Regions from separate parts of the Streptomyces sp. NPDC087844 genome, predicted to be linked through region 4. Evidence: riboswitches for the same ligand, from Rfam matches in the RefSeq annotation. Region 4 holds a riboswitch; each other region holds the start of a gene.
What was found. A riboswitch is a leader RNA that binds a small molecule or an ion and turns the genes downstream of it on or off. The one in region 4 is predicted to bind cobalamin.
Positions count from the first base shown of each region.

Region 1: another riboswitch for cobalamin. It lies ahead of ACIOKD_RS22325 (ABC transporter substrate-binding protein); the one in region 4 lies ahead of ACIOKD_RS06600 (ribonucleoside-diphosphate reductase subunit alpha).
Region 2: another riboswitch for cobalamin. It lies ahead of ACIOKD_RS32070 (energy-coupling factor ABC transporter permease); the one in region 4 lies ahead of ACIOKD_RS06600 (ribonucleoside-diphosphate reductase subunit alpha).
Region 3: another riboswitch for cobalamin. It lies ahead of ACIOKD_RS07160 (cobalamin biosynthesis protein); the one in region 4 lies ahead of ACIOKD_RS06600 (ribonucleoside-diphosphate reductase subunit alpha).

Region 1 is NZ_JBIUVD010000011.1:92,017-99,196, forward strand. It holds gene ACIOKD_RS22305 (metalloregulator ArsR/SmtB family transcription factor) at 1-360, shown strand; gene ACIOKD_RS22310 (VOC family protein) at 549-1,346, shown strand; gene ACIOKD_RS22315 (MHYT domain-containing protein) at 1,543-2,424, shown strand; gene ACIOKD_RS22320 (CoA-binding protein) at 2,481-2,888, opposite strand; cobalamin riboswitch at 3,229-3,416, shown strand; gene ACIOKD_RS22325 (ABC transporter substrate-binding protein) at 3,483-4,511, shown strand; gene ACIOKD_RS22330 (FecCD family ABC transporter permease) at 4,520-5,536, shown strand; gene ACIOKD_RS22335 (ABC transporter ATP-binding protein) at 5,647-6,474, shown strand; gene ACIOKD_RS22340 (hypothetical protein) at 6,521-7,180, shown strand, end outside.
Region 2 is NZ_JBIUVD010000021.1:40,272-47,451, reverse strand. It holds gene ACIOKD_RS32080 (cellulase family glycosylhydrolase) at 1-242, opposite strand, end outside; gene ACIOKD_RS32075 (SgcJ/EcaC family oxidoreductase) at 409-1,149, opposite strand; cobalamin riboswitch at 1,952-2,134, shown strand; gene ACIOKD_RS32070 (energy-coupling factor ABC transporter permease) at 2,164-2,967, shown strand; gene ACIOKD_RS32065 (energy-coupling factor ABC transporter substrate-binding protein) at 2,964-3,365, shown strand; gene cbiQ (cobalt ECF transporter T component CbiQ) at 3,372-4,121, shown strand; gene ACIOKD_RS32055 (energy-coupling factor ABC transporter ATP-binding protein) at 4,118-4,981, shown strand; gene ACIOKD_RS32050 (serine/threonine-protein kinase) at 4,988-6,703, opposite strand; gene ACIOKD_RS32045 (GNAT family N-acetyltransferase) at 6,758-7,180, opposite strand, start outside.
Region 3 is NZ_JBIUVD010000003.1:56,098-63,277, reverse strand. It holds gene ACIOKD_RS07165 (cobyric acid synthase) at 1-828, opposite strand, end outside; gene ACIOKD_RS07160 (cobalamin biosynthesis protein) at 825-1,805, opposite strand; cobalamin riboswitch at 1,919-2,055, opposite strand; gene ACIOKD_RS07155 (hypothetical protein) at 2,188-2,409, opposite strand; gene ACIOKD_RS07150 (anion permease) at 2,422-3,669, opposite strand; partial or broken gene ACIOKD_RS07145 (hydrolase) at 3,867-4,004, opposite strand; gene ACIOKD_RS07140 (class II aldolase/adducin family protein) at 4,185-4,892, shown strand; gene ACIOKD_RS07135 (alpha/beta hydrolase) at 5,109-6,245, shown strand; gene ACIOKD_RS07130 (hypothetical protein) at 6,403-7,180, shown strand, end outside.
Region 4 is NZ_JBIUVD010000002.1:669,952-677,131, reverse strand. It holds gene ACIOKD_RS06610 (nucleoside hydrolase) at 148-1,137, shown strand; gene ACIOKD_RS06605 (GNAT family N-acetyltransferase) at 1,145-1,681, shown strand; cobalamin riboswitch at 1,739-1,938, shown strand; gene ACIOKD_RS06600 (ribonucleoside-diphosphate reductase subunit alpha) at 2,076-4,511, shown strand; gene ACIOKD_RS06595 (ribonucleotide-diphosphate reductase subunit beta) at 4,511-5,539, shown strand; gene ACIOKD_RS06590 (hypothetical protein) at 5,452-5,688, opposite strand; gene ACIOKD_RS06585 (helix-turn-helix domain-containing protein) at 5,782-6,747, shown strand; gene ACIOKD_RS06580 (cytochrome P450) at 6,763-7,180, opposite strand, start outside.

The DNA of each region.
Region 1 (7,180 bases), on a different contig from region 4:
ATGAGCGCACGCATGCACCTATCACCTGCGCACGATGAGCATCCGCGCACGCCGGGCGAGGAGCAGTTCGCCCTCGCCGCCGAACTCTTCGCCCTCCTGGGGGATCGCACCCGTCTCGTCCTGCTGCACGCCCTGGCCGAGGACGAGGCGGACGTCACGACCCTCACGGAGCGGTGCGGGGCCGCCCGTCCGGCGGTCAGCCAGCACCTGGCGAGGCTGCGGCTCGCGGGTCTCGTCAACACACGCAAGGAGGGCCGCCGGGTGATCTATTCGCTGCGGGACGGGCATCTGCGGCGGGTCGTCGACGAGGCGCTGAATCTGGCCGATCACCGGCTGAGCGACAGGCCGGCGCACGATTGAGCGGCCCCGGGCGCCGGTTTGTTTCGGGTGTGAGCGCCGGGTACTCGGGCCGTGGGACCCAGCCCGCCTCCGGGCGAAGGAGGCGTGGGCGGGGGATGCTGAGGAGGACGGCACCACGGCCCGCCAGTGCTTTCGATGCTGTCGGGTGCCGCCCACGCCCCTCGGTACGACTCAGGAACGGTACTGCCATGAACAGCGACGCAAGAGTCCGCAACGACGTCGTCTCCAGCCACTCGGTCGCGGGAGCGCCGTGCTGGGTCAGCCTGACGGCGCGCGACCAGCAGGCCGCCGAGGACTTCTACCAGGCGGTGCTGGGGTGGCGATTCCGGACTACCGCGCTGATGGACCGGTTCCGGATCGCCTACGCGGACGGGGTGCCGGTCGCGGGCATCGCCGCCGTGGCCACGATGTGGCAGATGGCCGTCGCGTGGACCCCGTACTTCGCCGTGGACAGCGCCGACGAGGCGGTGGCCCGGGGCCAGGAGCGCGGCGGTACGGCGGCGGTCGGGCCCATCGGCTTCCCACCGGGCCGGGCGGCCCTGCTGGCGGACCGCGACGGGGCCGTCTTCGGCATCTGGGAGGGCCAGCTCATCGTCGGCTGGGACACCTGGCGCCGGGCCGCCCCCGCCTTCTTGCGACTGCACACACGCAACGCCTTCGACGCCGCGATGTTCTACGGCGAGGTGCTGGAGTGGGCGACCTCGCGGCCCGGCTGCTGCGAGGTGCACTACGACGGGGACGAGGTGGTCCTGCGGAGCGACGGCGACGTGGTGGCCCGTATTCACTCCGGCGCGGTGGAGGCCGCGCCCGATCCCACGATCCGGCCCCACTGGCAGGTCCATTTCGCGGTCACGGACGTCGAGGCCTGCGTCCGTGCCGCGCTGGATCACGGCGGTACGGTCCGGGACGGCGCGACCACCACGGAGGCGGTGCTGCGGGATCCCGACGGGGCGCAGTTCACGGTGACGTCGAAGCCTCAGGTGTGAGGCCGCGGCCGGGTGGCCGCGGTTGTGGGGTGCGCCACCAGAATGGTTCCCTCCGGCGCAAAAGCGTCCAATCGTGACCGGAAGTGACTGATACAGAAGCCCGTTGGCTGCAATTGCACGAAACCCCTTGCTGTCGCCCTGTTGTGGCACGTACATCTGTCCCCGCAACAGTTGTATTCCGGGGGGATGTTGGCATATGCAAGGTACGGTCGACGGATTCAGTTATGGAACGGTCACACCGCTCACGGCCTATGTCATGGCCTGTCTGGGAGCCGCTCTGGGGCTGCGCTGCATCACCCGGTCCCTGCGCAACGACCGGTCGTGGAAACCGGGCTGGCTCGCGCTGGGGGCGGCGTCGATCGGCTGCGGCATCTGGACGATGCACTTCATCGCCATGATCGGATTCCAGGTCGAGGAAAGCCGTATCCGCTACGACGTCAACCTGACGATTCTCAGCCTCGCGGTGGCGATCGCCGTGGTCGGTCTCGGCGTCCTCGCCGTCGGCTATCGCGGTGCGAACACGACGACCCTGCTGATCGCGGGCACGTTCACCGGCGTCGGGGTCGCGGCCATGCACTACATAGGCATGGCCGCCATTCGTGTGAACGGGGACCTGCGGTACGAGGCCCGTACCGTCGCGCTCTCCGTCCTGATCGCCGTCGTCGCCGCGACCGCCGCGCTCTGGGCGGCGGTCGCGATCCGCGGCTTCCTGACCAGCCTGGCGGCGAGCCTGGTCATGGGCGTCGCGGTGACCGGGATGCACTACACGGGGATGGCGGCCGTCAGTGTGCACCTGCACGGCGCGGCCGGCACACCGGATGCGGGCGACTCGGCCCACTCGCTCCTGCTGCCGATGCTCATCGGCCCGGTCCTCTTCCTGGCGCTCGCGGGAGTCGTGGTGATGTTCGACCCGATGCTCGTGCTCGGGGACGGCGACTGGAACCGGACCGCGTCCCGCCGCCGGACGCCCGCCCCGCGCACGGAACCGCCCGCCTGGTCCGGCTCGGCGTTCGAGGCCCCGCCCAGGACGGACCGGCGCGCGTACGAGCCCGGGGAGCCGGGCCGGCGCAACGGCTGAACAGGGTGGCTGTCCCGGTGTCGCCTGGACGGCCCAAGCGGGTCGGCCGCGCCGGGTCAGCCCAGGCGGGGGATCTCGATCGCCGGGCAGCGGTCCATGACCATGTCGAGGCCGGCCGCGCGGGTGCGCTCGTACGCGGCCTCGTCGATCACGCCGAGCTGGAACCAGACGGCCTTGGCGCCGATGGAGACCGCCTCGTCGGCGACGGGGCCGGCCAGGTCGCTGTTGACGAACACATCGACCACGTCGACCTCGAAGGGGATGTCCGCCAAGGAGGCGTATCCCTTCTCCCCGTGGACCGTCTCGGCCTTCGGGTGGACGGGGATCACGCGCTTGCCGTAGCGCTGGAGCACGTTCGCCACGCCGTAGGCGGCACGCCGCTCGTTGGACGACAGGCCCACGACGGCCCAGGTGTCGCCGCTCTCGGTGAGGATCTTGCGGATCGTTGCCGGGTCGCCGTGCACGGGGGGCCTCCTGCGGGTGGGTGTGTGCCTGCTGCGGCGGACAACAGCGGGCGCGGCCCGGGGATTCCCGAGGTCGCGCGGACGGCCGGAGCGGTGACCCTTGGCGCACCCCGCGCAGGAGGTCGGGGCTGCGGGGGCCATGGGCGGGTGCGGCCCGGTCAGGCCGCTCGCGCGGTTCCCCGCGCCCCTGAAAAGCCGGCGGTTCCCGCGAGCCTGGGACCAGAAGCCGGCAGTTGACCTGAGTGTGGTCACCAGTAGCTCCACGCTGTGGTCCTGGGCGTTGACGGGCGGCGGGAGCCGGGGCCTCCGCCGCACTGCCGCGTGGCTGCGAAAGGTGCCGTGATAGCTTGCCGAAGCCAGTCGAACCCATGTACGTGGGTCAGGGAATCCGGTGGAAATCCGGAGCTGACGCGCAGCGGTGAGGGTGACGGGCGGGGCATCGGCCACTGGATCGGATCAACGGTCCGGGAAGGCGCCTCGTCCGGGTGAACCCGAGTCCGAAGACCTGCTGGCGGCCTCCGCGGTCCCGAGACGGCGGGGGAGCACCGTACGACCGGGCTCCGCGTTCGAGCCCTCGACGTCTGAGGAACTTCCGTGCCCATCGCACGCCCCGCCCGTCCTGCCGCCCTGCTCCTGTCCGGGATCGTCCTGCTGACCGGCTGCGGCGGCGCCGACCCGCCCGCCGACGGCAAGGCCCCCGCGGCGGCCGTCACCCTGGAGAACTGCGGCCGCACCGTCCGCGTGGAGTCCCCGCCGCGAAGGGCCGTCTCCCTCAACCAGGGCACCACCGAGATCCTGTTCTCGCTGGGCCTCGCCGACCGGATGGCCGGCACCGCCACCTGGACCGACCCGGTGATGAAGGGCCTGGAGAAGGCCGACGCGAAGGTCGAGCGGATCGCCGACAACAACCCCTCCTTCGAACGGGTCCTGGACGCCGACCCCGACTTCGTCGCCGCCTCGTTCGTGTCCACGCTCGGCAAGGGGGGCGTCGCCACCCGCGAGCAGTTCGAGAAGCTCGGCGTACCCGCGTACGTCTCGCCCTCCGACTGCGCGGGCAAGGACAACACCGGCGACGGCGACGGCGCCCGCGAGCAGCCCCTCGGCATCGACGCCGTCTACGGCGAGATACGTGACCTGGCCGAGGTGTTCGGCGTGCGGGAGCGGGGCGACAAGCTGGTCGCCGAGCTCCGGCAGCGCATGAAGAAGGCCACTTCGGGCATCGACGCCTCGGACGTCTCCCTCCTGTACTGGTTCGCCAACTCCGAGTCGCCCTACATGGCGGGCTGCTGCGGCGCCCCCGGCATCATCACGCGGGCGTTCGGCGCGAGGAACGTCTTCGACGACACCCACGAGGAATGGCCCCAGATCAACTGGGAGACGGTCGCCGACCGCGACCCCGACGTCCTCGTCATCGGCGATCTGACCCGCAAGTCGCAGACCGCCGAGTCCGCGAAGAGGAAGATCGAGTTCCTGGAGTCCGACCCGGTCACCAAGAACATGACCGCCGTGAGGAAGAAGCGGTACGTCCTGCTCAGCGGGCAGGCCATGAACCCGACCATCCGTACCGTCGAGGGCGTCGAACAAGTGGCCGCCGCCCTTCGGGAGTTCGGGCTCACGGGGTGACCCGCCGGGTGACACGGCCGCGCGTGGGACTGCTCTGCGCGGCCGGCGCGGCACTGCTCGTCGCATCGATCGCCGTCGCCATCACCATCGGCCCGGCGGACATCCGCGTAGCCGACGTCTGGTCCGTGGTCGCGTCCCATCTCGGCTGGGGGAGTACGGAACTGAGCCCCATCCGGGACGGGATCGTCTGGCAGCTGCGACTGCCGCGCACCCTGCTGGCCGCCGTCTGCGGAGCCGGGCTCGCCGTGTGCGGCGCGGTGATGCAGTCCCTGCTGCGCAACCCGCTCGCCGACCCCTTCGTCCTCGGGGTGTCCTCCGGAGCGTCGACCGGCGCGGTCGTCGTGGTCGTCCTCGGCGCAGGCGGCGGCCTGGTGTCGGTCTCCGCGGGGGCGTTCCTCGGAGCGCTGCTCTCGTTCGGCCTCGTCCTGCTGCTCAGCCACACCCTCGGCGGGACGACGGACCGCGTGGTGCTCAGCGGTGTCGCCGCGATGCAGCTCTTCTCCGCGCTCACGTCCTTCGTGGTGATGACCGCCGCCGACGCCGAGACCACCCGCGGTGTGCTGTTCTGGCTGCTCGGCTCACTCGGCGGGGTCGGCTGGACCGACGTCCGGGTCTGCCTCGCGGTCCTGGTGGTCGCGCTCGTGGTCTGTCTGGCGTACGCGCGCACGCTCGACGCGTTCGCCTTCGGCCAGGACGCCGCCGCGACCCTCGGGGTGTCCGTGGCCCGCACCCGGCTGGTGCTGCTGTGCGTGACAGCGCTCCTGACGGCCGCGCTCGTCAGCTCGGCGGGGGCCATCGGCTTCGTCGGACTCGTCCTGCCGCACGCCGCCCGCGCGTTGGTGGGCTCCGGTCACGCCCGGCTGCTGCCGGTCGCCGCCCTCGCCGGGGCGGTGTTCCTGGTGTGGGTGGACACCCTGGCCCGTACCGCCCTCGACCCCCAGGAGGTGCCCGTGGGCGTGGTCACCTCACTCATCGGCGTACCGGTGTTCGTGCTGGTGCTGTACCGGACGCGAAGGACACGATGACGACTGGACGCGTGCAGACCACTCAGGGCGCCGAGAGCACCGAGAGCACCGAGAGCGCCGAGAGCGCCGAGAGCGCCGCGAGCAGCGAAGGGGCCGAGAAGGGTGCGGCCGTGCCGGATGTCGGCCTCCGGGCCCGGCGCGTCACCCGTACCGCCGACGGACGCGTCATCCTGGACGGCGTCAGCATCAGCCCCGCTCCCGGCACCACCGTCGGTCTCCTCGGCCCGAACGGCTCCGGCAAGTCCACCCTCCTGCGGCTGCTCTCCGGCGTCCTCGCCCCGGCCTCGGGCGTGGTCACCCTCGACGGCAGTCCGTTCGGCGCACTGGGCCGCCGCGACATCGCCCGCCGTATCGCGGTGGTCGAGCAGCAGTCCGACACACAGGTCGAGTTGAGCGTCCTGGACGTCGTACGCCTGGGCCGCACACCGCACCGCCGCGCCTGGACGCCCCCCTCACCGGCCGACGAGGAGGCCGTACGCGACGCCATGGCCCGCACCGGCCTCGCCGACCGCGCCCAGCAGTCCTGGCACACCCTCTCCGGCGGTGAGCGCCAACGCGTGCAGATCGCCCGTGCCCTCGCCCAGGAACCCCGCGAACTCCTCCTGGACGAACCGACCAACCACCTCGACATCCAGCACCAGCTCGACCTGCTGAACCTCGTCACCTCGCTGCCCCTCACCAGCGTCGTCGCCCTGCACGACCTCAACCTCGCGGCGATGTACTGCGACCGGCTCGTCGTCCTGCGCGAGGGACGCGTGGTGGCCGTCGGGACACCGGCCGAGGTGCTCACCGAGGAACTCATCGCCGAGGTGTACGGCGTACGGACCGCCGTCACCCGCGACGACACCGGCGGCTCCGGCGGCCGGCCGCACGTGCGTTTTCTGGGCACCGTGAGCCGCCCCGTGCCACGGGAACCCGCCCAAACGTTTCCGGAATGATGTCGGCATCCCTGCGCGTGGCCCCTCGCACGCCTACGCTCAGCCCGTGCTGCGTATCACCGACGCCCGAACAGGCGAACCCGTCACCGCCACCCCGGCCCGCCGGGGCCTGACCCGCGTCGAGGCGCGGGTGGAGCGCCCCGACGCCACCGGCCTGCGCGTGCTCCTGACCGCCGACGTCCTCGTACGGGCCCTGGAGATCGGCGGGACACCCGTGTGGACCGTGATGACCGGCACGGAGGAACGCGCGGAACTGCGGGCCCGGGCCAGGGCGCTCGGCATCCGGCCGTTCGAGGACGAACGGGACAACAGCGGCCCCGGCCTCGGCGAGGCCCAGGTACTGCGCGTGCGCGCCCGGACCGACGAGCCGGTCGACGAGTCGTCCGACGGCGTGACCACCGCCGACGAGGCGGCGGGCGGGCTGCGCGTCGAGGTCGCCCCGGCCGACATCGAGAGCGCGGTGGCGCGGGACGACGAGAGCGCCTCCGCCCTGCGCCTCGCTCTGCTCGCCCGCCCCCGGGGTGCGGAGCTGCGGCTCGGCGCGGCCGAACTCGCGGACGCCGAGAGCCAGTTGCAGCGCTGGCGGGGCGCCGTCGCCACCTGGGCCACCCGGCCCTCGGGGCCCATCCCCGATCCCGTACGGGACCAGTTGCGCGCCGCCTGGGAGGACGACCTCGACGTGCCCGCCGTCCTGGGCGTGCTGCGG
Region 2 (7,180 bases), on a different contig from region 4:
TGGGCGTGGTTGACGCCGCGCATGACGAAATCGTTGCCGTTGCCTTCGAGCAGGCGGCCGTTGTCGATATGGAGACCGGTCGCGAGGACGCCCGGGGACGCGCCGGACGACTCACCAGGCAACTGGGCATGTGCGGCGGTCGGTACGAGCGCGCCGAGAACGACGAGCCCGAGGAAGGCGGCCAGTGCGGCGAGCAACGCGCTGACAGGGTTTTTCCGTGTCGTGCTTCTTGTTCTTCTCACTGCGACTCCAGGGAGTGAGCGCCAAGAAACTCGGGTTTCGGGTTTCGGGAAAGTGGGAGCGCTCCCATAGAGGCATCTCGCCAGGAGCACGTCAAGACTTGGCGCATGCTCGGGCGCGTAACGGATGTGCTGGAGGGGCCTCCAGCCAGGCCCCTCCAGGGCTCATTCAGGACCCGGCGGCTCCGGGGACCGTGCTGTCGAGGGCCACGGACGTGTGCTGATGGACGATCAGCCAGCGGTCGCCCGTCAGTCGGTAACCGGTGGTCACCCGCGCCGTGGTGTCCAGCGCGTCGCCGCCTACCGGCGTGACGCGCATCCGCACGAGCGCGTGGCTGAAGGCGATGCTCTCGTCGGCCCGCACGCGGAATTCGAGCACCTCGCGTTCCACCGGCCCGGACAAGGTCGAGAACCACACCTCCTCGGCCTTGCGGAGCGCCTCGACCCCGCGCTGCTCCAGGCCGCTCACCGGGTGGAACACCTCCGCGTCGGGTGCGTAACAAGCCATCGCCCGGTCGAAGTCCCGCTCGCGCCCGGCGGCCGTCAGTTCCGCGTCGAGCCGGCGGATGTCCCCCTCGGTGTCCTCGTCGTCCCAGAACGCGCGCACCTCCATGGCCCCGATGGTCGCCACCGGATGCCGCGCGGCCGCCTCCAGGGCCTCCTCCAGACTGTCGCACTCAAGGATGTCGTACCCGGCGACGTACTCCTTCGTCTCCGCGAACGGCCCGTCGGTGCGCAGCACTTCACCGTCGCGTACGCGCACGGTCACCGCGTCGGCCGGGGGCCGCAGCCGATGGCCGTGCAGCAGTACACCGCGCCGCGCGCTCAACTCCTCCACCCATGGCTCGACCGGTGCCATACCCGAGGCGTCGGCGGTGTCGTCGCCGCAGACCAGCAGCATGTACTTCATGGTTCCTCCCGGTGTTCCTGAGACCTTGTACCTCACCGACGAACCGTGGCGAGCCGAATCGACGCCCCCGCAGCACCTCTTGTGTACCGGCGCCGCAGAAGGCGGCGCCCGACAGGGCGGTGTGGCCTGTTCCGGGAACCCCAGGGGCGCATGCCGTACGTACTCGGGTGACAGGCCGCAAAGGAGCGGTCCCTTGCGGGGTTCCCGTCGCCCCGGCCGAGGAGCGGACAGCCCGCGCCGGGGACCACGTGGTGCCCCACTTCGAGCGTCAGGCGGCCAAGCACGAACACGGCCTCGGGCCCGACCACCCGGACACCCTGAGATCGCGCGAGCACCTCGCGGGCGCCTGTCCGCAGGCAGGACACCTCAAACAGGCCGTGACATCGCCCGAGCGAAACCTGGCCGACAGCGAACGCGTCCTGGGCGCCGACCACCCCGACACCGTGCTCTCCCGCTGCGACCTGTCCCACGCCCACCATGAGGCGGGAAATCCCCCGCGGTACCGACTTGTTCACGCACGCCCTGGCCGACAGCGAGCGCAGCCTCGGCCCCGGCCACCCCACGAGCACCGCGACGGTCACGGTGAACCCCAACGACTCCGACAACTTCACGTTCGACAGGCTTCCTCTTCGGATGGCATCAGCGGTCCGACGGGGCTCGCCCTCACCGTCGTGCGCAACCGCTTCGAAGCGGTACAGACCGAGGTCCGACCAAGCTCCCGATCCGACAGAAAAAGGCCCCTGACCATTGTGTTCCCTGGTCAGGCGCCCGAGGGCCGCTTGTCACCACCCCTGTACGCGCACTACTGTCACGACGCCTTGGTGCTCGGGAAATCGGTGTGATGCCGGTGCGGCCCTCGCCACTGTGATCGGGAAGTCCGGCTCCGGCCCTTACGGGCAGCCACTGGGTCCTTGGACCCGGGAAGGCGGAGCACGGGCGGTGTTACCCGTAAGCCAGGAGACCGGCCAAGGCACGTCAACCATCCACGAGGTGCTGGAGAGGGTCTGCTGAGCCATGCACATAGCCGAGGGTTTCCTTCCTCCGGCGCACGCGGTCGCCTGGGGCGTCGCGTCGGCGCCGTTCGTCGTCCACGGAGTCCGGTCGCTCACCCGTGAGGTCAGAGAACATCCCGAGAGCACGCTCCTCATCGGCGCGTCGGGGGCCTTCACCTTCGTTCTCTCCGCACTGAAACTGCCGTCGGTGACCGGCAGTTGTTCCCATCCCACCGGCACCGGCCTCGGCGCCATCCTGTTCCGGCCACCGATCATGGCGGTCCTGGGCACCATCACCCTGCTCTTCCAGGCGCTGCTGCTCGCCCACGGCGGACTGACCACGCTGGGCGCCAACGTCTTCTCGATGGCGATCGTCGGCCCGTGGGCCGGCTACGCCGTGTACCGGCTGCTCCGACGGTTCGACGTGCCGCTGATGGTCGCGGTGTTCTTCGCCGCGTTCGTCGCCGACCTGTCCACCTACTGCGTCACCAGCGTGCAGCTCGCGCTCGCGTTCCCCGACCCGAGCAGCGGATTCCCGGGCGCGCTCGGCAAGTTCGGCTCGATCTTCGCCGTCACCCAGATCCCGCTCGCGGTGAGCGAGGGGCTGCTCACCGTGCTCGTGATGCGGCTGCTGGTGCAGTCGAGCAAGGGCGAACTGACCCGGCTCGGCGTGTTCCTGGCCGGCGGGCGGTCCCGGTCCGAGAACTCCGGAACAACCGGAACAACCGAGACGCCAGGGACGCCCGGGACGCCCGGGACGCCCGAGACGCCCGAGACGCCCGGGACGAATGAGACGACCGGGACGACCGGGACGGTGGCCCGATGAGCCGTAACGCGAAGATCAACGCCCTGCTGCTGCTCGTCGTGGCCGCGCTCGCCGTCCTGCCGCTGGCCTTCGGCATGGGCGACCACAAGGAGGAGCCGTTCGCGGGCGCCGACGCGGAGGCGGAGACCGCGATCACCGAGATCGAGCCGGACTACGAGCCGTGGTTCTCGCCCCTGTACGAGCCGCCGTCCGACGAGATCGAGTCGGCGCTGTTCGCCCTCCAGGCCGCCCTCGGCGCGGGAGTCCTCGCCTACTACTTCGGCCTGCGCCGAGGCAGGCGCCAGGGCGAACTGCGGGTCCTGGCACAGCGGGAGGGCGCCCAGGACGCGACGGCAAGGGTGCCCGGCGGCGCCGGTGAGTCCCCGGCCGGACCGAACCGGCCGACCGAACGGACCTGAGCCTTCGTGCTGCCCATCGACGCGGCGGCGCACAGCAGTCGCTGGCGCCACCGCCACCCCGTGGACAAGGCCGTGCTCGGTCTCGGCCTGACCGTCCTGGCGATCTCTCTCCCGCCCTGGCCGGGCGCCGCCCTGGTCCTGGTGACCGCCCTCGCCGTGCTGCTGGGCCCGGCCGCGGTACCCGGCCGCCGGCTCTGGCGCGCCTACCGGGTGCCGCTGGGCTTCTGCGTGACCGGTGCGCTCCCTCTGCTGCTCCAGGTCGGCGGCCCGGACGGGTTCGTGACCCTGGCGGAGGGCGGCCCGGTGCGCGCCGGGGAACTCCTGCTGCGTACCTCGGCCGCCTCCCTCGGCGTGCTCCTGTTCGCGTTCACCACTCCCCTGTCCGACCTGCTGCCACGGCTGGTGAACGCCGGGGTGCCCGCGCCGGTCGTCGACGTGGCCCTGGTGACGTACCGGATGAGCTTCCTGCTCCTCGACTCCGTACGCCGGATCAGGGAGGCGCAGGCCGCCCGGCTCGGGCACACCACGCGGGCCGCCTCCTGGCGTTCGCTGGCCGGGCTCGGCGCCACCGCCTTCGTCCGGGCCTTCGACCGGGCGACCCGCCTGCAGGCCGGGCTCGCGGGCCGCGGTTACGACGGCACCCTGCGCGTACTGGTACCCGAGGCCCGGATCTCCGCGCGCTTCACACTCGCCGCCGTCGCGCTGCTCGCGGCGGTGGCCGCACTCACCTTCGTACTGGAAAGGCCGCTGCGATGAGCGAGCCCGTGCTGGTCGCCCTGCGGGGCGCGTCCTACGCGTACGAGGACGGCCCCACCGTGCTCAGCGGCCTCGACTTCGAGGTGCGCGCGGGGCGGGCGCTCGCCCTGCTCGGCCGCAACGGCAGCGGAAAGACCACCCTGATGCGGTTGCTCAGCGGTGGACTGCGCCCGCACACCGGGCAGTTGACCGTGGAGGACCGGCCGGTCCGGTACGACCGCAAGGGCCTGACCCTGCTGCGCACGACCGTCCAGCTGGTGGTCCAGGACCCGGACGACCAGCTCTTCGCCGCGTCCGTCGGCCAGGACGTGTCGTTCGGGCCGCTGAACCTCGGCCTGCCCGACACCGAGGTACGGGCCCGGGTGGACGAGGCGCTCGCCGCGCTGGACATCTCGGCCCTGGCCGAACGCCCCACCCATCTGCTCTCGTACGGACAGCGCAAGCGGACCGCGATCGCGGGCGCCGTGGCGATGCGGCCACGGGTGCTGATCCTCGACGAACCGACCGCGGGGCTGGACCCGGACGGTCAGGAGCGGCTGCTCGCGACCCTCGACGGGCTGCGCGCGAGCGGCACCACCGTGGTGATGGCGACGCACGACGTGGACCTCGCCCTGCGCTGGGCCGACGACGCGGCACTCCTCACTCCGTCCGGAGCGGTCACCGGGCCCGCGGACGCGACGCTGGCCCGTACGGACCTCCTGGAGCAGGCGGGACTTCGGCTGCCCTGGGGGGTCGCGGTGGCCGAACTGCTGCGCACGCGGGGTTTGCTGGCCTCTCAGTCCGCCGGCCCGCGCACCGCGGAGGAGCTGGCCGCGATGACGTCACGGCACTCCGCTCCCCCGGTGCCGGCAGACAGCTGACCGCCGTCAGTCGGCAGGTGTCACCCTGGTCACCTTGCCGCGGGCGTCGGCCTGCAGATAGCCGCTCCTGTTGTACTCGTCCGCGAGGTAGACGAGCATCTCGGCGCTCCGGTCGAACAGGTCGTTCGGTGATTTGACCACGAGGTAGCGGGTCGTGGCGTCGTCGACGTTCAGCTTCTTCTCCGCCTCGGCGAGCAGGGCGGGGAGCCTGTCCCAGTCGAGGCCGTCCAATGTCATCGGCTGGGCCCCGCCGGCCAACTGCGCCTTGATCGGGCTCTCCTGGACGCCCCGGCCCACGTAGTAGGTGTACTGCTCGTAACTGGTCCGGCTGCCCTCGACCATCACCTGCGCGGAGACGTAGTCGGGGTAGACCGTCACGTTGCCGTACCGGTCGCGGCCCGTCTCCTTCTCCAAGGCCCTGAACGCGGTGCGGATGCCGTCCGGTGTCAGCAGGTCGGTGGGCGTCTTCTGTTCCGTCCGCCGGGGCGTGGGGCTCTCGTCGGCCGTACCGGTCCTGTCCGTCGAGGAGGACCTGGCCGACGGATTCGCCGTCGCGCTGTTCGTCGAGTCGCCCGACGCCGACGATCCCGAGCCCTCTCCGTCGGGCAGCAGTGTCCACGCCAGCACGCCCACCAGCACCGTTCCGACGGCGGACAGGGCGACCGTGGCCCGGCGTCCGCGCCCAGCGGGTCCTACGGGTGTCGGGCCGCCCGGCCGTGGCACGGCGTCCCGCGGAGGCGTCAGCCGGTAGGAGGTGGCTTCCGTACGGTCTTCGTCGGTACGGGCCTCATCCGTACGGGTCTCATTCGTACGGGCCTCATTCGTACGGGCCTCCGGTGCGGCGCCGGCCGCCTCCTCGCTCGTGGCCGCGGCTACACCGACGCCGACAGCCACGGCCGTCAGCATGCGGTCGAGTGTCCCGGCGTCGGGACGCGCCTCCGGGTCCCTCACCAGCACCCGCATCAGCGCGTCCGCCAGCGGCCCCGCCTTCCGGGGCGGCGGCACATCCTCGTACAGGACGGCCGCCAGGGTGGCCATCGTCGTGCCTCTGCGCAGCGGATGGCGGCCCTCGACGGCGGCGTACAGCATCATCGCCAGCGACCACAGGTCCGACGCCGGCCCGCCGTCGTTGCCCGCGATGCGCTCGGGTGCCATGTAGTCGGGCGTACCGATGATCGAACCGGTGGCGGTGAGGGCCGTCGACTCGCGGATCGCCGCGATCCCGAAGTCCGTGAGCACGGGGCGGCCGTCGGGGCGCAGCAGGACGTTGGCGGGCTTGACGTCCCGGTGCTGGATGCCGGCGGCGTGCGCGGCCCGCAGCGCGGCCAGTACCTCCCGCCCGATCCGGGCCGTCTCCACGAGGTCCGTCGGGCCCCGCTCCAGCCGGTCGGCGAGCGAGCCGCCGCCGACCAGTTCCATCACGATCCACGGATACGTTCCCTCGCCGCCGTCCACGATGTGATGGATCGTCACGACGTTCGGGTGGTCGATCCTCGCGAGTGCCCTGGCCTCGCGCAGCACCCGTTCCCGCAGCAGCCGCGCGCCCCGCGGGTCGTACTCGGCGAGGTCGATGTCCGGAGGCCGGACCTCTTTGACGGCCACGTTCCGGTGCAGGGCGAGGTCCGTGGCCCGCCAGACCGTACCCATCCCGCCGCCCCCGAGCCGCGCCTCCAGCCGGAACCGCCCGTCGATGACCCGTCTGCCGGAGTCCGCCTCGCTCATGCGCGGGAGCTTAGAGGACGGGTACGACAGGCCTTCTCCCGGGCGGGTGCTGTCTCACGGAGTATCCACGGTCGTCGGCCTGCCGAGGTAGGTGAGCGGGCCGGGGTCGGGTACGGGGATCTCGTGGAAGCCGAGTCGGTCGTAGAACGCCCGCGCGGCGACATTCGCGGTGACCATGCCCAGGTGGACCGCCGGGACGCCACGGTCGTGCAGGGCGGCGAGGAACGTCCGCATCAGCCCTCGTCCGAAGCCCCGCCGCTGCCAGTCCGGCAGAAGGTCTATGTGCAGATGTGCGGGATACGCGGCCAGGTCAGGGAGGACCATCCGCTCGGGCGTGTACAGGAGGGCGATCATCTCCTCGCTGGGTGTCCGGGGTTCCGCGGTGGGCTCGGGATAGCGTCCGGCGATCCGCGGAATCCATTTCGTGCGGAAGGTCCTGACGAACCGTTGGGTGTCGGCGGTGCCGATGACGTAGCC
Region 3 (7,180 bases), on a different contig from region 4:
GATGTCCTCGCCGACGGGGGAGGAGACCTCGGACTCGCGTACCGACCCCCGCAGGGACACTCCGAGCCCGTCCTCCTCGTCGATGCCGAGGCCGTGCCGGAAGGGCAGGACGCCGTAGGTGTGCCGCCCGGTGAGCCCGTGCAGCATGTCGATGCCGGGTTCGAGCAGCGAGACGTCCCCGCGGAACTTGTTCACCAGGAACCCGGCGACCAGCTCCTGGTCCTCGCGCGACAGCAGGGCCACCGTCCCGAAGAACGAGGCGAAGACCCCGCCGCGGTCGATGTCCCCCACCACGAGCACGGGCAGCCGCGCGCCCCGCGCGATCCCCATGTTCACGATGTCGGTGCGCCGCAGATTGATCTCGGCGGGACTGCCCGCTCCCTCACAGATCACCGCGTCATACGTGCCCCGCAACTCGGCCAGACAGTCCAGCACGGTTCCGAGCAACGCCTCCTGGCGTCCGCCGTGATAGCCGCGCGCACTCAGCTCGCCGACGGGCTTCCCCATCAGGACGACCTGACTGCTGCGGTCACCGCCCGGCTTGAGCAGGACGGGGTTCATGAGCACGGAGGGCTCCACGCGGGCGGCCTGCGCCTGCATGGCCTGCGCGCGCCCGATCTCCGCGCCCTCGCGCGTCACGAACGAGTTCAGCGACATGTTCTGCGCCTTGAACGGCGCGACCTTGACGCCCCGGCGCACCAGCCACCGGCAGATCCCGGCGGTCACGACGCTCTTGCCCGCGTCGGAGGTCGTACCGGCGACGAGCAGCCCGCCGCCCGGCCTCCCGCCCGGTCCTCCGCCCGGCCTCCCGCCCGTTCCCCCGCTCATGACGTACGCCCTCTCGTGACCCGCGACTTGGTGAGCGACCTGGTGAGCGAGGTGGCGAGCAGCCGCCCGGCGACACTCGCGCCCAGCGCGAGCAGGCCCACGCGCCGCGAGAGCCGGACGGCCCGCTCGATGTCCTCGATGCGCACGGCCTGCCCCGGACCGTTGAGCACGGGCCGGTGCTCGACCCGTCCCGCGTACGAGAGCGTGCCGCCGAGCCGTACTCCGAGCGCACCCGCGAACGAGGCCTCCACGGGCCCGGCGTTGGGACTCGGATGCTTGGCGGCGTCGGCGCGCCAGGCGCGGACGGCCCCTCGCGGATTCCCCCCGGCGACGGCGGCGAGGACCGCGGTCAGCCGTGCCCCGGGCCACCCCACCACGTCGTCGAGGCGGGCGGACGCCCATCCGTACCGCCGGTGACGGGCCGACCTGTGCCCGACCATGGCGTCCAGCGTGTTGACGGCCCGGAACCCGACCAGACCGGGTACGCCCGCGACCGCGCCCCACACCAGGGCGCCCACGACGGCGTCGGAGGTGTTCTCGGCGACCGACTCGACCACCGCGCGGGCGATCCCGTCGGCGTCCAGCGCCTGCGGGTCGCGTCCGCACAGATGCGGCAGCCGCTCACGGGCCACCTCGATGTCCCCGGCGGCCAGCGCCCCGCCGACGGCCCGGGCCTCGCGCCCGAGCGAGGTCCCCCCGACCACGGCCCAGGTGGCGGCCGCGGTCAGGACGACGGAGGCGACGGGGGAGGTACGTACGGAACGCTCGGCGGCCACGGCGAGGGAGACGGCGCCGCCCGCGCACACGGCGGTGTGCAGCGCGCCCCGGCCCCGGTGGTCGCGCCACAGAGCCCGCTCGACGGCTCCCGCGGCCCGGCCGAACGCGGCGACCGGATGTCCCCGGCGGGGATCGCCGAGCAGCAGGTCACCGAGGAGGCCGGCGGCGGCGCCGTACGCGAAGACGCGATCGGCTCGCATCCGTTCAGCCCGCCACTGCACGAGACGAGATCCTCGTACCTGGCCTGGGCACACCGGTCCACAACAGGTGGGCGCGCATGGCGATATGTCCTCACTCAGGGTGTCCACGCCCTGGTTCGACGAGACCGACGGAGAGAGTTCCTGGCTCCCGGGGGGATCGATTCCCCGGTGACAGTGGCGGGACCGCGCCGGATTCGCACCGGCTTCCTCTTCTGCCGACGTACATGGCCTCGGCAGTCCACCACGGTCCGAGAACACCCGTCAACTTGCCGTTGACCTGCGGCGGGAGAGTGTGCTGAGGCCCACACACGGACGCGGGACGGCCCCGCCGACCGTGGGGGTCGACGGGGCCGTCCCGTACAGAACGGACGTGCCGCGAGGGTCAGGCGACGATCAGATAGATCCCGTACGCCACGGCCGCCGCGCAGGCGGCGAAGCAGGCGTACGCGCCGGTGACCGCGAGGGTCGCGGAGCCACCCTGTGCGGCGGCCGACTCGCGCTTGGTGAGGCCGACGATGCCGAGGGTGAAGAGGCCCACGAGGGCGACGGTGGAGATGAGACTGACTCCGAACACGGAGCCGAGGGCTGCCCAGTCGATCTGCATGCGGTTCGTTCCTTACACCGTGGCCGGACGGGCGGGCTCGGCGTCCGGGCCCGGGATGGTGGTCTTGAGGTCGTCGGTCGCCTTCGTGGTCGTGGCGACGGGGCCCGCGGGAGGCGGGGTGACCGCGGCGATCGCGGTGGTCACGACGCCCGCGGGCGCGTGGTCGTCGTTGACGTTGTCGACGGTGACGGGCTGGCGGCGGGACAGCGTCCAGATGACCGCGGAGCCGGCGATCAGCAGCGCGCCGGTGAGGATGATGCCCCAGGTGCCCTGCTGGGTCAGGAACTCGGCGCCCGCGCCGACCAGACCGGCGGCGGGGAGCGTGAGGCCCCAGGCGACGAACATGCGGGTCGCGGTCGACCAGCGGACGACACCGCCCTTGCGGCCCAGGCCCGAACCCATCACGGCGCCGGAGCAGGACTGGGTGGTCGAGAGGGAGAAGCCGAGGTGCGAGGAGGCCAGGATGACCGTCGCGGCGCTGGTCTGGGCGGCGAAGCCCTGCGGCGGCGCGAGATCGGTGAGGCCCCTGCCCATGGTGCGGATGATGCGCCAGCCGCCCAGGTAGGTGCCGAGCGCGATGGCGATACCGGCCGAGACGATGACCCACAGGGGAGGGTTCGAGCCGGGCGCGAGCACGCCGCCGGTGACCAGGGCCAGGGTGATGATGCCCATGGTCTTCTGCGCGTCGTTCGTGCCGTGGGCCAGCGAGACCAGCCCCGCGGAGGTGATCTGACCGGCGCGGTACCCCTTGGAGGTCGCCTTCTCACCGGCCTGCCTGCTGATCCGGTACGTCAGCCGGGTGGCGAGCATCGCGGCGAGTCCGGCCACCACGGGCGCGGCGATCGCCGGGAGGAGGACCTTGGTGATCACGGTCGAGCCGTTCACCGAGGACCAGCCCGCCGACATCACCGCGGCGCCGATCAGGCCGCCGAAGAGCGCGTGGGACGAACTGGAGGGCAGACCCAGGAGCCAGGTCAGCAGATTCCACAGAATGGCGCCGACGAGCGCCGCGAAGATCACCTCGGTGCGGATTCCCTCTTCGTTGATGAGGCCGCCGGAGATCGTCTTGGCGACCTCCACGGAGAGGAACGCACCGACGAGGTTCAGCACGGCGGACATGGCCACCGCCGTCTTGGGCTTGAGGGCGCCGGTCGAGATGGTCGTCGCCATCGCGTTGGCAGTGTCGTGGAAACCGTTCGTGAAATCGAACACGAGAGCGGTAACGATCACGATTCCGAGGAGGAGCGTGATGTGTTCCATTTACCCAGGCTTCTGTTGGACGACAGTGGCACAGGGAACGTAAGCAACCTGGGTGAACGGAAGATGAACTGAGTCGGGCGGTGGGGTGACCCAATCGAGGTGCCGCCCTTCCGCTTGTGTCGAAGTGGCGGCGAGGGCTCTCGAAAGTGCGGGGAGGTTCTCGAACAGAGGCGGAATACGGGGGTCCGCTACCCGGTTCACCCCCGGGCGAAGGCCTTCGGCTGGGACAGCGAACCGTTGAAGAGATCCTGGTCACCCGGCAGGCTGCCGCTGTCGTCGTACTGCCAGAACGTCCAGAAGTTCCAGCCCGAGGGCAGGGGCCCCGCGGTCGCGCTTCAGCGGGCCGCTCCTGCTCGGCCCGTAGCACTTCTTCTTCTTGTCGTACGGGTTGTACTCGATGTGGCGAAGCAGGCGGCCTGTTCGGTGTGCGAGGACACGTCGTGCCCTCAGTGGCCCTCAGCGCCCTCGCCCGAACGGAGCAGGGCCCGCCGGCCGGCGGCTGGCAGGATCACGGCATGGCTGAGCAGCGGCGGGACACAGAAGACGGACGAGACGCCGGGGAGACGGGCGCACCCCGGCCCGGGGAGGCGCTGGAGCGGGCGTGGGGCGACCTCGTCGCCACGGCCCGCCGGACGGTTGCCGACGGCCTGGTCGTCGGCACGTCGGGCAACGTGTCCGTGCGCGTGGGCGACACCGTCCTGGTCACCCCGACCGGGGTGCCGTACGACCGGCTGACGCCCGAGGACGTCTGCGGGGTCTCCCTGGACGGGCGGCGCGTGCTCGGTTCACTCGTTCCGACCAGCGAACTGCCCATGCATCTCGCCGTCTACCGCTCCACGGACGCGCGTGCCGTCGTCCACACCCACGCCGTGCACGCCACGGCCGTCTCGACCCTCGTGGCCGAGCTGCCCCTCGTCCACTACATGTCCGCCTCCCTCGGCGGGCCCGTCCGTGTCGCGGCCTACGCCACCTACGGCACGCAGGAGCTGGCCGAGAACATGCTCCTGGCCCTGCGGGACCGCACGGCCTGCCTGCTGCGGAACCACGGCACCCTCGCCCACGGCGCCACCCTCGACCAGGCCTACGACCGCACCGCCCAGCTCGAATGGATGTGCCGCGTATGGCTCACCGCGTCGTCCGTCCCGGGCCTCACGCCCACCCTGCTGACCGAGGACCAGGTGGCGCAGGCGGGCGAGCGGCTGAAGGGGTACGGCCAGCCGTGACACCGGGCCGTACCCGTACGGCCGCGTACGTGTACGGCTGTACGTGTACGTACGCACAGGCCCGGCCGGACGGGGCCGTGATCAGCCCGGCCGTACGCGGCTGTGCACAGAAAGCCGCGCCGGCCGTGGCCGCGGCGCACCCTCACGGCTGACGCCGGGCTCACCCGTGCCGCCCTTCCACTGGCCGACAGCGGGCCCGATCAGGAGACTGGACCCGTGCGCACCGTGAAGCCGACGACCGCAGCCCTCACCACCGCCCTCACCGTGGCCGTGGCCGGCGCGGCCGGTATCGCCGCCGGCCGTTTCGCCAGCGACGCCGCCCTGAAGGCGACGCCGGGCCGGCCGCTGCCCACCGAACCCCGCCTGACCGTGCACGCCACGGCCGCGGGCCAGATCGCCCTGACCCGCGCCCTCGCCTCCCGGCGCCCGGGCGTGTACGGCCTCGGCGGCCACGGCACCCACGCCGTCGTCGGCCCGCTCCTGGCCGGGGCCGCGCACACCGCCGACACGGTGGTACGCCGCCTGGAGCGCGTCACCCACGGCACGCTGGAACCCGGCGACAAGGTGTGGTTCACGCCCGGCGTGCACGTCGGCGACCCGGGCGCCGCCCTCGGCCTCCCCTTCACCGACGTGGAGATCCCCGGCGAGCTGGGCACCCTGCCCGCCTGGTTCGTGCCCGCCGCCCGTGACACCTGGGTGATCACCGTGCACGGCCTCGGCGCCACCCGCGAACACCCCATGAACGTCATGGACTTCCTGTACCGCCAGCAGTTTCCCGTCCTCGGCCTCGCCTATCGCGGGGACGCCGGCGCACCGCGGCCCCCGGACGGCCTGAACCACCTCGGCGAGAGCGAGTGGCGCGACCTGGACGCCGCCATCCGCTTCGCCGTGCGGTACGGCGCGGAACGGGTCGTCCTGCACGGCTGGTCGACCGGCGCCACCATGGCGCTGCGCGCCGCCGAGCACTCCGCGCTGCGCGAGCGGATCTCCGGGCTCGTCCTGGACTCGCCGGTCCTCAGCTGGGAGGCCACCCTGCGGGCCCTCGCCACGGCCCGCCGCACCCCCGGCGCCCTGCTGCCGCTGGCCGTCCGCGCCGCCCAGGGCCGCACGGGCCTGGGCGGCGGCCGCGTCGAGGGCGCCGCCCACCCGGTACGGCTCAAGGTGCCCACCCTCGTCCTGCACGGCCCCGACGACACCGTCGCCCCCTGGGGACTCTCGCGCCGCCTCGCCGACCGCCACCCCGACCTCGTCACCCTGCACGCGGTCCACGACGCCCCGCACGGCGCCATGTGGAACGCCGACCCGGCCGGTTACGAAGAGGCCCTCCGCCGCTTCCTCACCCCGCTGATGTAGCCGCCTTCCCGTCCCGGCGGAGAAGCTTCCGTTTAACCCTGTACCAGTGGCCGGAACCCCCTCACAGCGCCTGCCGGGCCCGGTGCGCGGACCGCCCCTGTGGCCTCCTGTGACATTCCGTTTGGGTTTTCGGACCGTCAACCGGAAGACTGCTCCCGTGACGTCCCGTATCCCGCGCGACTCCAGGCTCCGACTCGTCCGCCCGCGAACCCTGGCCGCCGCCCCCCGAGCGATGACCCAGAGGCCCGCCCGCCGACCTGCCCCCCGCCCACCGGAGGGCACACCGGCACCGGCGGAACTCGCCCGCATGGCGCGCGCCGTGCTCGCAGGCGCGGCCCGGGTCGCCCACTGGGCCGACGCCACCCTGAGCCCCGGCCCCGGCCCCCGCCGCGAGCGTGACGCCGAAGTCTCCGACAGCGGTTCCGCGGAGAACGGCAGTTCCGGAGGGAAAGGCACACTCTCCGACGCGTTCGCGCAACAAGCCGCCACCAGTCTGAACCTGACCCCGGATCAAGTACGGGCGGACTGGGACATCGCACGGCTCGCCGGCCTCATCGAGGTGCACGGCGACACCGCGCGCCCCGGCTGGCGCCTGCGCGCCTGGAACCGCGACGACAGCGCCGTACTGCGCGGCTGGGTCGCCTTCTTCGACGCCTGGTCGATCGCCCATCCCGGTCCCGACGGACGCGAGCCCTCCGCCGTCGCCGAGGTCGTCTCGGCGATGCCGCAGGTTCTCTCCTTCCTTCAACTGTCCGCGGGCCCCGTCCCCGTCCCGCAGCTCCTCGACCTGCTGGAGCAGCGCGTCACGGAACTGCGCACCGAACGCTGCGAGATCCCCTACGGCCCGCAGGCCGAGCCCGTGGAGAGCCCGGCCGAGGACACCCCGCTCGCCCCCCTTCTCGACTGGGCGCTGCACGCCCTCGCCGCCGTGGGCG
Region 4 (7,180 bases):
CCCCGGTCCTCAGACGCCGGACGGCTGAAAGATGCGCGGACCGTCCGCGCATCTTCAGCCCGTCCGGCGTCTGAGGACGAGCGCGCAAGCGCGACAGCGGGGTCTGGGGGCGCAGCCCCCGGGGACAGCGGCGGATACCGTGGACAGGTGACCCCACGCACCCCCATCGTCCTCGACAGCGACCCCGGCATCGACGACGCCGTAGCCCTCCAGTACCTGCTCGGCACAGGCCTGTGGGACCTCAAGGCCTACACGTCCGTGGGCGGCAACCTCCCCGCGGAGCAGACCTACCTCAACGCCCGCGCCCTGGCGCGAACCCTCCGCATCGACGCGGACGTCCCCGTCCACCGCGGCGCGGGCCGCCCCCTGACCCGCCTCCCCTACCGCGTCGCCGCCGACTTCCACGGCCCCGCGGGACTCGGCGACGAGACACTGCCCGACTCGACCGCGGCGCACCCGGCGGAGTCCTCCGCGCAGACGCTGCTGCGACTCTCCCGGGAGTACGAGGGCGAGCTGACCGTGTGCGCGACGGGCCCCCTCACCAACGTGGCGATCGCGCTCCTGGAGGACCCCGGATTCGCCCAGCGCGTCGGCAAGTTCGTGTTCATGGGCGGCGCGGCACGCGTGCCCGGGAACATCACTCCGGTCGCCGAGTTCAACATGTGGGCCGACCCGGACGCCGCCGAGCTGGTCCTGTCGTCCGGTATCCCGTTCACCATGGTCGACCTGGACGCCTCGCACCGCTGGCTGTTCGGGCCCGCCGACCTCGCGGCCCTGGAGGCGGCGGGTCCCGGCACCGCGCTCGCCGCCCGGCTGCTGCGGGTCTACATGGAGGCGTACCGTCGCAGCGGCGGGGACGGCACCTGTCCGCTGCACGATCCGCTCGCCGTCGGTGTGTGCGCCGACGAGTCGTTCGTGACGCTCGCGGAGGGGGCGGTCATCGTGGAGTCGGCCGCCGAACTCACGCGCGGCCAGACCGTGTTCGTTCCCTCGGCCGCCGGACGTATCTACTATCCCGAGTCGCCCGCCCTGACCGCGCGGGCCCGCCTCACCGGCCGGGTGGCCCTCGGTCCTGGCCCGCGCGACTTCACGAAGGACTTCGTCTCGACCCTGCCCCTGTGGCCGGGTACGGGCTGAGGTCCGTATGACCATCGTGATCCGACGGGCGGAGGCCGGTGAGTACGCGGCCCTGGGCGACATCACCGCGCGGGCCTACCTCGGGGACGGACTGCTCGACTTCGGGGAGAACGACGCGTATCTCGGCGAACTGCGGAACGTGGCGAAGCGCGCCGCCGCCGCCGACGTGCTGGTGGCCGTCGAAGCCGCCGCCGCGGAGGGCTCGGGCCCGCCCCGGCACCGGCTTCGCGGCGGTGTGACCTTCGTGCCGTCCGGCGGGCCCATGGCCGACATCGCGCGTGCGGGCGAGGCCGAGATACGGATGCTGGCGGTCGCGAAGGAGGCCCGCGGCCGGGGCGTGGGGACCTTGCTCGTGCGCGCCTGCGTCGGCCGCGCCCGGGCCACGGCCGGCTGCGGAGCCGTCGTGCTGTCCACCCAGCGCACCATGCACAGCGCCCACCGCGTCTACGAGCGCCTCGGTTTCACCCGCACCCCCGTCCGCGACTGGAACCCCCTCCCGCACCTGGACGACGTCGTGCTCCTCACCTATGAGTTGACGCTCTGACACTCCCCGCTCGACCGTCCGTGGCCGACGCGACACAACATGTGGGGGTGCTTTCGGAACCCGACACAAGATGTATGCTCATGCTCGCTGTCGTCGCAGGGGAATCCGGTGCGAATCCGGAACTGTCCCGCAACGGTGTACTTGTACGTGATATGCCCGCATGCCCAGATGTCGGATTCAGCTGTCAGATGTCCGCATGCCCGAATGTCGCGTAACAGGAGTCAGTCCGAGCACCTGCCGACAGCGCGCCCAGGCCGTCCGGTCCGGGCGCATGACGTCCGGGCCTCGTGGAGTGGGCCGGTGGACGCGGCGTACCGCTGCCCGAAGCGCGTACCCCCGTGTGCCCCGAACCCCCTCCCGCCGAGGCCCCGTGCCGAGCGAGGGAGAGCCCCACGTGACCATCGCGCCAGCCGATCCGGTCTCCGCCACAGCGACAGCGACAGCGACCCGGGATCAGCAGGACAGGGCCGAGGCCGACGGGCCGGGAACCGCGTTGCTGCGGATCCTGACCGACTTCACCGCCGACCTCCCCGGCGCCGACCCCGGCCGGGTCGCCGCCGCCGCCCTGCGCGGCCGGTCCGCCGCCGCGGACGAGCCCGAACTGCGTGAGCTGGCCACGGAGGCGGCGGCCGGCCTCATCTCCGAGGACCCCGTGTACTCGAAGCTGGCCGCCCGCCTGCTGACCGTCACCATCGCCGCGGAGGCCGCCTCGCAGGGCGTGCGCTCCTTCTCCGAGTCGGTCGCCGTCGGCCACCGCGAGGGCCTGATCGCCGACCGCACGGCCGAGTTCGTACGCCACCACGCGGCCCGCCTCGACGCGCTGACCGACGCCGCCTCCGCCGAGGGTGCCGACGACCGCTTCGGCTACTTCGGCCTGCGCACCCTGCACAGCCGGTACCTGCTGCGGCACCCGATCACGCGGTCCGTCATCGAGACGCCCCAGCACTTCATGCTGCGGGTGGCGAGCGGTCTCGCCGAGGACACCGTGCTCGATTCAGAAGCGGGGACCCGCTCCGTCGACGAAGTCGCCTCCCTGTACCGGCTGATGAGCCGCCTCGACTACCTGCCCTCCTCCCCCACGCTCTTCAACTCCGGTACGCGCCACCCGCAGATGTCGTCCTGCTACCTCCTCGACTCCCCGCTGGACGAGCTGGACTCGATCTACGACCGCTACCACCAGGTGGCCCGCCTCTCCAAGCACGCCGGCGGCATCGGCCTCTCGTACTCCCGGATCCGTTCGCGCGGTTCGCTGATCCGCGGTACGAACGGGCACTCGAACGGCATCGTCCCGTTCCTGAAGACCCTCGACGCCTCGGTCGCCGCGGTGAACCAGGGCGGCCGGCGCAAGGGCGCGGCCGCGGTCTACCTGGAGACCTGGCACTCCGACATCGAGGAGTTCCTGGAGCTGCGCGACAACACCGGTGAGGACGCCCGGCGCACGCACAACCTGAACCTCGCGCACTGGATCCCCGACGAGTTCATGCGCCGGGTGAACGAGGACCGCGACTGGTCACTGTTCTCGCCCTCGGACGTGCCCGAGCTGGTCGACCTGTGGGGCGAGGAGTTCGACGCCGCGTACCGGAGGGCGGAGGCCGCCGGGCTCGCCAGGAAGACCATCCCCGCCCGTGAGCTGTACGGCCGCATGATGCGTACCCTCGCGCAGACCGGCAACGGCTGGATGACCTTCAAGGACGCCGCCAACCGCACGGCCAACCAGACGGCGCTGCCCGGCCACACAGTCCACTCCTCGAACCTGTGCACCGAGATCCTGGAGGTCACGGACGACGGGGAGACCGCGGTCTGCAACCTCGGTTCGGTCAACCTCGGCGCCTTCGTGGACGCGGACGCGCAGGACATCGACTGGGAGCGGCTCGACGCGACCGTCCGTACCGCCGTCACCTTCCTCGACCGGGTCGTCGACATCAACTTCTACCCGGCCGAGCAGGCGGGCCGCTCCAACGCCAAGTGGCGTCCGGTGGGCCTCGGCGCCATGGGACTGCAGGACGTCTTCTTCAAGCTGCGGCTGCCGTTCGACTCCCCGCGGGCGCGCGCCCTCTCCACCCGGATCGCCGAGCGGATCATGCTCGCCTCGTACGAGGCGTCCGCCGACCTCGCCGAGCGCGACGGCCCGCTGCCCGCCTGGGAGAAGACCCGTACGGCCCAGGGTGTGCTGCACCCCGACCACTACGACGTCGAGCTGAACTGGCCGGAGCGCTGGGCGGCGCTGCGGGCGCGGATCGCCGCGGTGGGCATGCGCAACTCGCTGCTGCTCGCCATCGCCCCGACCGCCACCATCGCGTCCATCGCGGGCGTGTACGAGTGCATCGAGCCGCAGGTCTCCAACCTGTTCAAGCGCGAGACGCTGTCCGGCGAGTTCCTCCAGGTCAACTCCTACCTGGTGGCCGAGCTGAAGAAGCTCGGCGTGTGGGACGCGCGGACCCGGGAGGCGCTGCGCGAGTCCAACGGCTCGGTGCAGGGCTTCACCTGGGTGCCGCAGGACGTGCGCGACCTGTACCGCACGGCGTGGGAGATCCCGCAGCGCGGTTTGATCGACATGGCCGCCGCCAGGACCCCGTTCCTCGACCAGGCCCAGTCGCTGAACCTGTTTCTGGAGACGCCGACCATCGGCAAGCTCTCCTCGATGTACGCGTACGCCTGGAAGTCGGGCCTGAAGACGACGTACTACCTGCGCTCGCGCCCGGCGACCCGCATCGCCCGCGCCGCCCAGGCCCAGCCGGCGGCGAAGACCGTCCCCGTCCAGCAGGCCGCCGCCCCCGACGCGGTCGCCTGCTCCCTTGAGAACCCCGAGTCCTGCGAGGCCTGCCAGTAATGACCGCCCCGACCACTGCCAACAGCGAGAAGAACCTTCTCGACCCGGGCTTCGAGCTGACCCTGCGCCCCATGCGCTACCCGGACTTCTACGAGCGCTACCGGGACGCGATCAAGAACACCTGGACCGTCGAGGAGGTCGATCTCCACTCGGACGTCTCCGACCTCGCGAAGCTGTCGCCGGGCGAGCAGCACATGATCGGCCGGCTGGTCGCGTTCTTCGCGACGGGCGACTCGATCGTGTCGAACAACCTGGTGCTGACGCTGTACAAGCACATCAACTCCCCCGAGGCGCGGCTCTATCTGAGCCGCCAGCTCTTCGAGGAGGCCGTGCACGTCCAGTTCTATCTGACGCTGCTCGACACCTATCTGCCCGATCCGGCGGACCGGGCGGCGGCCTTCGACGCCGTCGAGACCATCCCGTCCATCCGTGAGAAGGCCGAGTTCTGCTTCAGGTGGATCAACGAGGTCGAGAAGCTGGACCGGCTGGAGACGAAGGCCGACCGCCGCCGCTTCCTGCTGAACCTCATCTGCTTCGCCGCGTGCATCGAGGGCCTGTTCTTCTACGGGGCCTTCGCGTACGTCTACTGGTTCCGCAGCCGGGGCCTGCTGCACGGCCTGGCGACCGGCACCAACTGGGTCTTCCGCGACGAGACGATGCACATGAGCTTCGCCTTCGAGGTCGTGGACACGGTCCGCAAGGAGGAGCCGGAGCTCTTCGACGAGGAGCTCCGGCAGCAGGTGACCGCCATGATGCGCGAGGCCGTCGAGGCCGAGCTGCAGTTCGGGCGCGACCTGTGCGGTGAGGGCCTGCCGGGCATGAACACCGAGTCGATGCGGCAGTACCTGGAGTGCGTCGCCGACCAGCGGCTGCAGCGCCTGGGGCTCGCCCCGGTGTACGGCTCCGAGAACCCGTTCTCCTTCATGGAGCTGCAGGGGGTTCAGGAGCTGACCAACTTCTTCGAGCGCCGGCCCTCGGCGTACCAGGTGGCGGTGGAGGGGACGGTCGACCTCGACGAGGACTTCTGATCGACGGAGGGACCCTGCTCGGCCTCCCTGAGCTGACGGTCGACGCGCCGGTCGCGCACGATGCCGAACACCGAAGGCAGGACGAGCAGGACGAGGATTCCGAGGACGAAGAGCATTCCGATCAGGCCTTCCAGCTGTGTCGTGTTCATGGACACCACTGTCGCGCCCCACACTCCTTACCGTGAGTGGCAGGACTGCCATACGCCCTCGATTTCCTGCCAGATCGGGTGCACACTGTCAGCATGCTGACCAACGTGGTGGCCGTCCTGCTCGACGGTGTGCATCCCTTCGAACTCGGCGTCGTCTGCGAGGTGTTCGGCCTCGACCGCAGTGACGAGGGACTGCCGGTGTACGACTTCGCGGTCGCCTCGGCCGAAGGGCCGACCCTCGCCACCCACGTCCCGGGTTTCACGCTCTCCACCCCGTACGGGCTCGACCGGCTGGAGGAGGCCGACCTCATCGTCGTGCCCGCCGGGAGCCACTACAGCGGGCGCACCTATCCGCCCGCGCTGCTCGACGCCCTGGTCCGGGCCGCCGACCGCGGCACCAAGGTGCTGAGCGTCTGTTCCGGGGTCTTCGTGCTCGGCGCGGCCGGCCTGCTCGACGGCCGCCGCTGCGCGGCCCACTGGCAGCACGCCGACAAACTGGCCGCGCGCCACCCGCGCGCGAAGGTCGAACCGGACGTGCTGTACGTGGACGAGGACCCGGTGATCACTTCGGCGGGCACCGCCTCCGGCATCGACGCCTGTCTGCACATCGTCCGCAAGGAGCAGGGCCCGGAGGTCGCCAACAGCATCGCGCGCCGCATGGTGGTGCCGCCGCACCGCGACGGCGGCCAGGCGCAGTACATCGAGCGGCCGCTGCCGCGCTCGCAGTGCGACACGGTCGGTGAGACGCTCGCCTGGATGGAGCGCCACCTCGCGGAGGAGGTGACCGTCGAACAGCTCGCAGCCCGCGCGCACATGTCGCCGCGCACCTTCGCGCGGCGCTTCCAGCAGGAGACGGGTACCACCCCGTACCGCTGGCTCCTGCGCCAACGGGTGTTGCTGGCGCAGGAGTTGCTGGAGGCCACCGACCAGACGATGGACTTCATCGCGGACCGCACGGGGTTCGGGACCGCGGCCGCGCTGCGCCATCAGTTCGTCCGCTCACTGGGGACGACACCGAACGCGTACCGGCGCACGTTCAGGGGCCCGCAGGCCGCCTGAACGTGCGCGGAGCGGTCAGCGCGGCACGGCCCTCAGCAGCAGCCGGTGCGGTCGCAGGGTGATGCCGACGCGGGTGGTGTCGTTCGACTCGGACACCTGTTCAAGACGCCAGCGCGAGGCCACCGCCGCCGTGACGAGCCCGAGCTGGGCCATCGAGAAGTGGTCGCTCGGGCACTTCCGGTTGCCCACACTGAACGGGCTCATCGCGTACTTCGGCACGTCCTTCGCGCGTTCCGGAAGCCAGCGATCGGGGTCGAACTCCAGATGCCCGCCGTACGAACGCGCATCGCGCTGTATCGCGTAGGGGCTGTAGACGATGTCGGCCCCGGCCGGAATGCGATACCCGCCGAGTGCGGTTTCGGTCACGGCCCGGCGCGTCAATATCCATACGGCGGGACGCAACCGCATGGCCTCGACGACGACATTGTTCGTG